Regions from separate parts of the Eionea flava genome, predicted to be linked through region 1. Evidence: predicted binding sites of a transcription regulator. Region 1 holds the regulator's gene; each other region holds the start of a gene.

The links. Region 1 encodes sigma-54, which starts transcription at its own class of promoters, with help from an activator protein. Its sites were predicted from a motif close to TGGCACANNNNTTGCNNT; they were not measured.
Region 2: a site for sigma-54 is predicted at 1,372-1,389, ahead of glnA (glutamate--ammonia ligase). Genes of this name have one in related genera too.
Region 3: a site for sigma-54 is predicted at 1,818-1,835, ahead of ACZ5O6_RS11800 (ammonium transporter). Genes of this name have one in related genera too.

The regions. Positions count from the first base shown of each region.
Region 1 is NZ_AP036018.1:2,154,026-2,157,289, reverse strand. Features, by position in the region: gene rapZ (RNase adapter RapZ) at 1-320, opposite strand, end outside; gene ACZ5O6_RS09450 (PTS sugar transporter subunit IIA) at 450-893, opposite strand; gene ACZ5O6_RS09445 (RNA polymerase factor sigma-54) at 930-2,504, opposite strand; gene lptB (LPS export ABC transporter ATP-binding protein) at 2,828-3,264, opposite strand, start outside.
Region 2 is NZ_AP036018.1:2,595,212-2,598,475, forward strand. Features, by position in the region: gene ACZ5O6_RS11225 (hypothetical protein) at 1-129, opposite strand, end outside; gene ACZ5O6_RS11230 (hypothetical protein) at 302-460, shown strand; gene ACZ5O6_RS11235 (DUF501 domain-containing protein) at 609-1,127, opposite strand; gene glnA (glutamate--ammonia ligase) at 1,480-2,886, shown strand; gene glnL (nitrogen regulation protein NR(II)) at 3,155-3,264, shown strand, end outside.
Region 3 is NZ_AP036018.1:2,722,460-2,725,723, forward strand. Features, by position in the region: gene ACZ5O6_RS11795 (P-II family nitrogen regulator) at 5-343, opposite strand; gene ACZ5O6_RS11800 (ammonium transporter) at 472-1,731, opposite strand; gene ACZ5O6_RS11805 (accessory factor UbiK family protein) at 2,053-2,352, shown strand; gene ACZ5O6_RS11810 (YifB family Mg chelatase-like AAA ATPase) at 2,482-3,264, shown strand, end outside.

The sequences.
Region 1 (3,264 bases):
AGTGGATGTTTGCGCCGTGTTTCACTAAAGCGTTGAATTAATACATCTTCAGTAGCATCGAAAAATAAAATTTGGTGTTGTAAATTGTGATGAGAAATTTGAGCGAGTATCTCAGGCAGTTGTTCTAGCGAGTTATTATGGTTGCGCGCATCAATGCTAATGGCATACCGAACATCAGAAAGAGAGGCGCTATGCTTAGCTAATGTCGTAATTAGCGAGGTGGGTAGATTATCAATACAAATAAAGCCGATATCTTCCAAAACATGAAGTGCAGTACTTTTCCCCGATCCAGAGCTACCACTTATGATAATCAGTTGCATAATTGCCTCATGTTGCAATGTGATGGCATTGCTTGGTTTATCGCGCGATTCTCATTATTTCGTTAAACGCCGATGGTTTTGAATCTGATATAGGTGTCGCGTTTGCTGTTTTTCTCGGTTAAAAGTCAATCAAATAAATACTTTTATTAAGGTATCGATGTCTTGTGCTTGCCTGACTTTTTGTAAAATAGCATCATTTGAAAACACCTCCGCAATGCTTGCGAGTGTTTTAAGGTGATCGTCATTGGCATCTTCGGGAACAATTAGGACAAAAATAACATCCACTTTTTCGTTATCAATGGCGTCAAAGTCAATTCCTTGTTTTAGTGTAACTAGCATTGCAGTGATTTTTTTACATTCGCTAATACGACAATGAGGAATCGCTATGCCATTGCCTATTCCTGTTGAGCCGAGTTTTTCACGAGCGATTAAAGCGCTGAATGTATCGGTAGCACTGAGATCTTGATTCACTTGGCTAAGGTGTTCGGCAATATTTTCTAGTAGTCTTTTTTTGCTGCTACTGTCTTGTTGGCAGAGCACATTAGTCGATGATAGAAGTGATGGTATATCCATTTTTCGGTTTAATCTCTATGGTTGTATTAAGTGCCTTTACATGAGCTGCTTGCGTTCATTGGATGGCGGAATTGACATTGACTCTCTGTATTTTGCAATAGTTCGGCGGGCAACTTTGATGCCTTGCTCTGCCAATAAATTAGTGATTTTGTTGTCACTTAGCGGTTTGGCGGTATTCTCTGCTGCAATGAGTTTTTTGATAATAGCGCGGATTGCCGTAGAAGAGCATTCTCCCCCGCTGTCGGTTGTTACGTGACTTGAGAAAAAATATTTCAGTTCAAATATCCCTTTCGGGGTATGCATATATTTATTCGTAGTGACTCGAGAGATGGTTGATTCATGCATTTCTACAATGTCAGCAATGTCGTGTAGCACGAGAGGCTTCATAGCTTCTTCGCCAAAATCCAAAAAGCCTCTTTGTTTTTCGACAATAGCGGTGGCGACTTTTAATAGTGTCTCGTTACGACTTTGTAGGCTTTTCAAAAACCACTTGGCTTCTTGTAGGTTATCTTTTAAAAATGTGTTGTCGCTACTGGAATCGGCTCGCTTGACCAAGTTGGCGTACTGATCGTTAATACGAATTTTAGGGGCAATATCAGGGTTGAGCTCTACGAGCCAATGTCCTTCGTGCTTGCTAACAAAAACATCTGGCACCACGTATTCAGTATCACTACTACCAATATCTTCGCCGGGGTGAGGGTTAATGCTTTGAATTAAGCTAATGGCTAACTTCAGCTCATCTTCTTTTATTCGTAGCTTGCGCATAATAGTTTTGTAGTCGCGCGTACCCAGTAACGGCAGATAATCGGTTGCGATGCGCTTAGCAGCTTCTAGCCCAGGTATCGTTTGATTTGAATCGTGATGCAGAAGTAACTGATTAAGCTGTATAACAATACACTCGCTTAAATTTTGGCTCGCGACACCCGGGGGGTCGAATTGTTGTAAGCGATGCAGTACGGCGTACACTTCATCTTCTTCAACGTCGTCCAATGCTCGCTGCAGCCCCTCAATAATATCGTCCATATTGGATGACAGCATGCCAGAGGGTTGAATATCATCAATAATCGTAAGAGCGATTGAGTAGTCTTTGTCAGAAAAGGGGGTAAGGTTTAGTTGCCACATTAAATGGTCTTGAAGGCTCTCCGACCCGCTACGCTGCGCTTCGAACATTGAGTCTTCATTGGGAGTCGATGCGGCTGACGAACCACTTGGCTGGTATACATCATCCCAACTAGTATCCACAGGTAAGTCGTCTGGGATATTATCTTGCGACCATTCGGTTTCTGGTGATGATGCATCATTTTTATCGTCACGGTCTACGCGAGTATCGTGCTCAGATACGTCGCTGCCGATCGATTGATCCGTTGTTTTATCTGCTCCATCGTCTGTTTTGGCGGGGGTTTCTGATTGCGAGTTGACACTGGTTTCTGTTGCTGAGCTGGCATCGTTTTTGAAGCTCTCTTCCACTTCTAGCATGGGGTTGCTGTCGAGAGCTTCTTGAATTTCATTCTGTAAATCGAGAGTAGAAAGCTGCAACAGGCGAATGGCCTGCTGTAGCTGAGGGGTCATCGTGAGGCTTTGCCCCATTTTTAGCTGTAGTGATTGCTTCATTTCGCCAACGTATCTCGTTACTGTCTGAGTGAGGCCTAAAACACCTATTGAAATCTTTGCGTGAAATGAGGGCAAAATAGCTTTCGTGCAAAGGTCTCAATTGAACGTAAAGGAGCGGTATCTATCTGCACCTGTATAAGTTAATTGGCGAGCGTAAATAGGGTATCTATATCTATGGTGCTATGCCAATGAAATATTTATTAACTGTTATGATTCTAGTCAGTCAGTGGGTGATAAGCAAGACTTATGCCTTTTATAGTTTAGGCAAAGCAGTCCCGCTTCACTGGTTGCTTTTTGTTCAGGCTTGGGTGGTGAAACGCTGTTTAAAGTGAAAAATTATCACCAAGGTATACGGCTTTAACTTGCTCGTTTTGTAGCACTTCATCGGGTGAGCCTTGAGCAATAATGTGGCCTTCGCTGACTATATAGGCTTTTTCGCAGATAGTGAGTGTTTCGCGTACATTGTGGTCGGTAATTAGCACGCCGATGCCGCGTTGTTGTAAGTGAGTAATAATTTGTTTTATATCGTTCACCGAGATGGGGTCGACACCAGCGAATGGCTCGTCTAAAAGAATAAACGTAGGCTCTGTTGCAAGTGCTCGGGCAATTTCGACACGTCGTCTTTCTCCGCCAGATAGCGCCATGCCAAGGGAGTTTTTAATATGCGTAATGTGAAATTCTTGCAGTAAGGTTTCTAGCTTTTCTAGGCGTTGTGTACGATTAAGCTCTTTACGTGTTTCTAATATGGCTAAAATGTTTT
Region 2 (3,264 bases), 440 kb from region 1:
AGTTTCCACATCTAACGTCCCGGTTGCCATCAAAGTGACGCCAGCAGAAATAGCAACAAGCAATAGCAATATAATCACTAGACCGATAATTTGCAGTAACACACTATTCTTTTTTTGTTTCTTTTTCACAGCACACTCTTTTCGTCGGATACACAAAGGGCTCTCAAACGTATCCTGCAGGCGCTAATTCACTTTATTACCACCTAACAGGCTCGCCTCTTAAGTGTAGCGAAAATTTGGGAGTTCGCTTAGACACTACGTAAATAGACAGCATCACTGCAGCCCCGTTAACTTTTAAAACATGGATTCGCTGTTTATGGGTGTGGCCTTCACCAGCATGAATGCTGATGTAGAGCTTACATGGACGTACTCGCAGCGTGCTACAGCCATAAACAACGAATCCATGTCTGGCACTGAGTTGTCTGCTAAGTTGAAACGCTGGAAATCAGATAAATACTAACCTACCTGACAATAGGAAAAGTTTTAATGGGGCAGCAGTGAGACCGCATATAAGAATGGTAGGAATAAATATAAGCCCCCCCTAAACAGTAAAAATATCGAGCAACACCCAGCTTTCATACCATGTACAACTAACCAGCCAGTTTCAACTAGGGCATGTGTGAAAAAGTGATCTCTCTAGAGCGCCAATAATCATCTAACATTTGGCCGACCGTATTAGGCGTTACAAGGTGAGCTGCATAATAGGTATGTAAACAACGAATACGCTGGAAGTCAGCAATGCCGCCAATTCCCCGCTCGTTAAGCACCGACTCATAGCCTAAACGCTGAATCGCTTGCTGCTGCTCAGAAGAAAAGAAAGACTGACGCAAGGCAATGTATCGCTGATGGTCTTCGGTCATCGCCATTTGCAAATCGGCACGGCCATCAACCGTCGCTTGTAAATCAGCAATTAAGCCGCGCGCTTCCACCTGATCAATCGCATAATTAATACGCTTATCTATTAGCCAAAACAGTGTAGGAAATGGCTTATCATTAACTAAAGGCGCGACACGTATAACGACTGGCACACCACTATTATCGCGCACAGCAACATCTTCTAGGCCTCGCGGCTCACGCCCTAGCAAGGATTCTATCGTTGCAATATCATCTTCTGAGACGGCCATCATTCAACCTCTTTGTCTTGTTGACTAGTCATAGGGTCGCGCATATTACTGTAATTGAATGGCGATGGGGAGCTCTACACAACGACACCTCCTAACAGGCAGGCTTTCCACTATCAAAAACTATTCGTTCGCACCAAAATAAAACATAAAGACAGAAATTGCATTATTTTGGTGCAAAAAACATTCGTATTGCCTACACTGATGCCAATAAGCTCGCGATAGCGGGGCTTTTAGGCAAATATAAAATTGGCACTCTAATTGCTAATCAAGCATGACTAAAGATGGTGCATACGACAAGTCCACCATCTTATTAAACACTTTTACAGACTAACAGCCCCATTTGGAGGAAATATCAATGTCGGACACCACGGTTAATCTTATCGCAGAAAACGAAGCTCGATGGGTCGATCTACGCTTTACCGATACTAAAGGTAAAGAACATCACGTCACTATCCCTGCTTCGGATGTCGATGATGATTTTTTTGAAGAAGGCAAAATGTTCGACGGCTCTTCAATTTCTGGCTGGAAAGGTATCAATGAATCAGACATGATTTTAATGCCCGATGCTGACTCTGCCATCATTGACCCATTTACCGATGAAGTGACTGTTATCATTCGTTGCAGTATTGTTGAACCAACGACGGGCGAAGGCTATAGCCGAGACCCACGCTCGATTGCACAACGTGCAGAAGCCTATCTAACCGCTACAGGCTTAGGTGATACCGCTCTATTTGGCCCAGAACCTGAGTTCTTCGTATTTGACGATGTGAAGTGGAATACTGATATGTCAGGCTCATTCTACAAAATCAACTCAGAAGAAGCGGCTTGGTCATCAGATGCTTCTTTACCTGCTGGCAATATGGGCCACCGCCCGGGTGTCAAAGGCGGTTACTTCCCTGTACCTCCGGTTGATTCGCTACACGAAGTACGTGGCGCTATGTGTAATGCTATGGAAGCAATGGGCCTTGCTATTGAAGTACACCATCACGAAGTCGCAACTGCCGGCCAATGTGAAATCGGTGTCGGCGCAAACACGCTCACCAAAAAAGCAGATGAAGTGCAAATCCTTAAATACTGCGTACATAATGTGGCGCACGCCTATGGTAAAACAGCGACATTTATGCCAAAACCTGTTGTTGGCGATAACGGAAGTGGTATGCACGTACACATGTCGTTTTCAAAAGACGGCACTAACCAATTTGCAGGTGATGCATATTCTGGCCTGAGCGACATGGCACTGCATTACATTGGCGGCATCATTAAACACGCCAAGGCGCTCAATGCATTTTGTAATGCATCAACCAACTCGTATAAGCGTTTAGTTCCTGGTTTCGAAGCACCGGTTATCCTCGCTTATTCCGCTCGCAACCGTTCAGCATCTATCCGTATTCCTTATGTGACGTCACCAAAGGCAAGACGTGTGGAAACTCGCTTCCCTGACCCAACAGCTAACCCATACTTGGCATTTTCTGCATTATTGATGGCAGGCCTTGACGGAATCAAAAACCAAATTCACCCTGGTGACGCTGCCGATAAAGACCTTTATGACTTACCTGCTGAAGAGCTTGCGCAATATCCTACCGTTTGTGAAAGCCTAGGCGAAGCGCTTGACGCATTAGATCAAGATCGCGACTTTTTAACCGCGGGCGGTGTATTCGATAACGACATGATCGATGCTTATATCGCATTAAAGAAAGAGGAAGTTGAGCGTCTCAACATGACCACTCACCCTGTTGAGTTCGACATGTACTACAGCCTATAAAATGGCTTAGTGGGGCGACGATGTATTGCCTCACGTTTACTGCATTAGCAGTATTAGGTTACACACTAAAGCCTCGTTTAACGGGGCTTTTTTATCTTCAACTAAGTAATCATTGATACCTTATGAGAACATCATTCTTGCACCACAATAGTGCAAGCAACATTAACCGGATAAACTAGAGCCGATTCAATATAAAATGGCATAACAATAACCACTACGACTATGCCATTTTATATTGAATCACCCTCTATGTACTTAGCAGTGCACTATGAGCCAAATTCATAACTACAGAGTTCTATTCGACAACTTAACCAGTGCCGTTATCGTATTAGATAAATCACTCGTGGTTATTGAGGCCAATACGTCTGCCGAATCGCT
Region 3 (3,264 bases), 570 kb from region 1:
GCAATTATACGGCGTCTGAACCCGTCTCGCCGGTGCGGATACGGATTACTTCGTCAACCGCAGTAACAAAGATTTTACCGTCGCCAATTTTTCCTGTCTGTGCCGCTTTAGTAATCGCATCAACAGATTGGTCGACCATTGAGTCGTCAATCACTAATTCGATTTTTACTTTTGGCAAAAAGTCTACGATGTACTCGGCACCTCGATAAAGCTCGGTATGGCCTTTTTGACGACCAAACCCTTTTACCTCGGTTACCGTCATACCTTGAACACCCACCTCTGATAATGCCGCGCGAACATCATCTAATTTAAAGGGTTTTACAATAGCAGTAATGAGTTTCATGATTTTTCCTTGATTGTTTTATAACAAAATAGATTCACAAATAGTAATAATAGCGTGTCGCAGAAGCTTATCGGATTGTGCAGGAGCATAACAGTAATTCGCGATGATGCCCATACACGTAAGCCGTCCTATTGCTTAGCGCTGGCAAATTCTGGATAAGCCTCCATACCACATTCAGACATATCCACGCCCGCAAACTCTTCTTCATCGCTCACTCGTAAGCCAACAGTATATTTGAGTATTGTCCAGACCAGCAGACTCGCCAAAAATACCCAAGTGAAAATAGTAAGTGTACCGATCAATTGGCCGCTAAAACTCGCACCGCCGTCTTCTGTTAATGGGTTAGTCAGCGGCACTAACATTAAGCCCACAAAACCCACCACACCGTGTACGGATATAGCGCCGACTGGGTCATCAATTTTGAGTTTGTCTAAAGCGAGAATACTAAACACAACCACTAAACCACCTAAGGCGCCAAATAACGTAGCAAGCAGTAATGTAGGTGTTGATGGTTCAGCTGTGATTGCTACCAAACCCGCTAAGGCCCCATTAAGCGCCATGGTGAGGTCGGCTTTGCCGAATAACAGGCGGGCAATGACAAGCGAGCTGATCAACCCGCCAGCCGCCGCCGCGTTAGTATTCATAAATACGACCGCAACAGCATTAGCACTATCAATAGACGACGTCGCTAAAACAGAGCCGCCATTAAAACCAAACCAACCCAACCACAAAATAAATGTGCCTAAGGTTGCCAAAGGCAAGTTAGCCCCCGGAATCGCAACGGCAGCACCACTCTCCGTAAACTTGCCTTTGCGTGCACCGAGCAATAGTACACCCGACAGCGCGGCGGCTGCACCGGCCATATGGACAATACCCGAGCCTGCAAAATCCGAGAATCCTAAATCACTTAGGGTGTATAAGCCAAACACGGCTTCGCCTCCCCATGTCCAGCGCCCTTCCATTGGGTAAATAACCCCGGTCATAACAACGGCAAATGCTAAAAACACCCATAGTTTCATACGCTCAGCAACTGCACCCGACACAATCGACATCGCTGTCGCAACGAAAACCACCTGAAAAAAGAAGTCGGCAGATGGTGCATAAGTCGCAGGTTCCTCAGCACCGGTAACACCGTTGCCAGTAATGCCACTCAGTAATAGCGTACCGGCTTCGGGATACATAATGGCGTAACCACACACCGAATACATAATGCAGGCGATGGCATAAAGTGCGACATTTTTGGTTAATATTTCTGTTGTGTTCTTGGAGCGCACTAGACCCGCTTCAAGCATGGCAAAACCTGCTGCCATCCACATGACCAGAGCGCCACACACTAAAAAGTAAAATGTGTCTAAGGCGTATTGCAATTCAAAAATTTGACCTTCCACGAATATTCTCCTACATCTTATTGTTGTTTCGCTGTCGCTAACATCAGCGATTAATAGGTATATCGAAATGAGATACACAATCGCATATTGCATGATGCAGGCCAAAAAAATTAATGTTTAAAAACAAGTACTTATAAAAAAGTCATCATTGAGCAGCACTACAACGGCGCACAGAGCCGCTATAAAGTGGTGCATGGTAGTTGGTTTGTCACAGGGTTTTTAATGATAGGGTGTATGAATATATTGCTTTCTCATCCAAAGGTGCGCATAATTTTTTATGAACGAAAATACATAACGTTTAAACAATCTATCGAGTAGATAATGATCAACCATTTAGCGAAACAATTATTAGATGATGTCGCCAAACATTTACCCGCATCAGGCGATGCTATTAGCGCGGCTTTTTCAGATCACACCAGTGATGCACACCGGCAGTTAAAAGCACAAATGGAAGCGGTGTTGCGCAAAATGAATGTGGTGTCTCGTGATGAGTTTGATGTGCAAGCGGCGGTGCTTCAACGTACTCGAGAAAAAGCTGATGCTTTAGAAAAGCAACTCAGCGTATTGGAAGAGGCTCTTAGTGCCGCCGTTAAGCAAAATAATGGCGATGCTAATAATTAGTAATCGTTTAATTGATAATTGAAAAGACAAAACAAAAAACACATAAAATTTTTTACCGATACTTAAAAGTAATCACATTGTACGTCATCAAAAACGTACACCCCAAGGACTCAATTTGCAGGATGCATTATGTCTCTCTCCATTATTTACACTCGCGCCCGATACGGCGTTGATGCCCCACTGATTACGGTAGAAGTTCACTTATCCAACGGACTGCCCAGTCTCTCTATTGTTGGCATGCCTGAAGCTGTCGTTAAAGAAAGTAAAGATCGTGTGCGTAGCGCTTTGATTAATAGCCAGTTTGAATTTCCTGCACGACGTATCACTATTAATCTTGCGCCGGCCGATTTACCAAAAGAAGGTAGCCGATTTGATCTTCCGATTGCGATTGGTATTCTCGTCGCTTCTCATCAAATACCCGCCGATACCATTGCACAAAGCGAGTTTGTTGGCGAACTCGCATTATCCGGAGAGTTACGTGATGTTAGTGCAATATTACCCACCGCGATTGCTTGTCATAATGAACAACGCGCATTATTTACATCAAGTGCAAACGCTGCCGAAGCTGCGCTTTGTGAAAATAGCACCAATTATGGCGCAAAGACATTACTTGATATATGCCAGCACTTACATGGTGTCCAGCAAATAGAAGCCTCTCAGGCTCTACCCATTCAGGAGACTCAATCATCTATAGATTTTGCCGATGTTAAAGGCCAACCATTTGCCAAGCGAGCGCTGGAAATTACAGCCGCTGGTGGACACAATTTGTTGATGTATGGTTCACCCGGTACAGGAAAAACCATGTTAGCCAGCCGTTTACCGAGCATTATGCCAACGCTCAGTAGTGAGCAATCGATTGAAGTGGCCAGCATTTATTCGCTCTGTGGAAAAAATAATAAACATTGGACAACT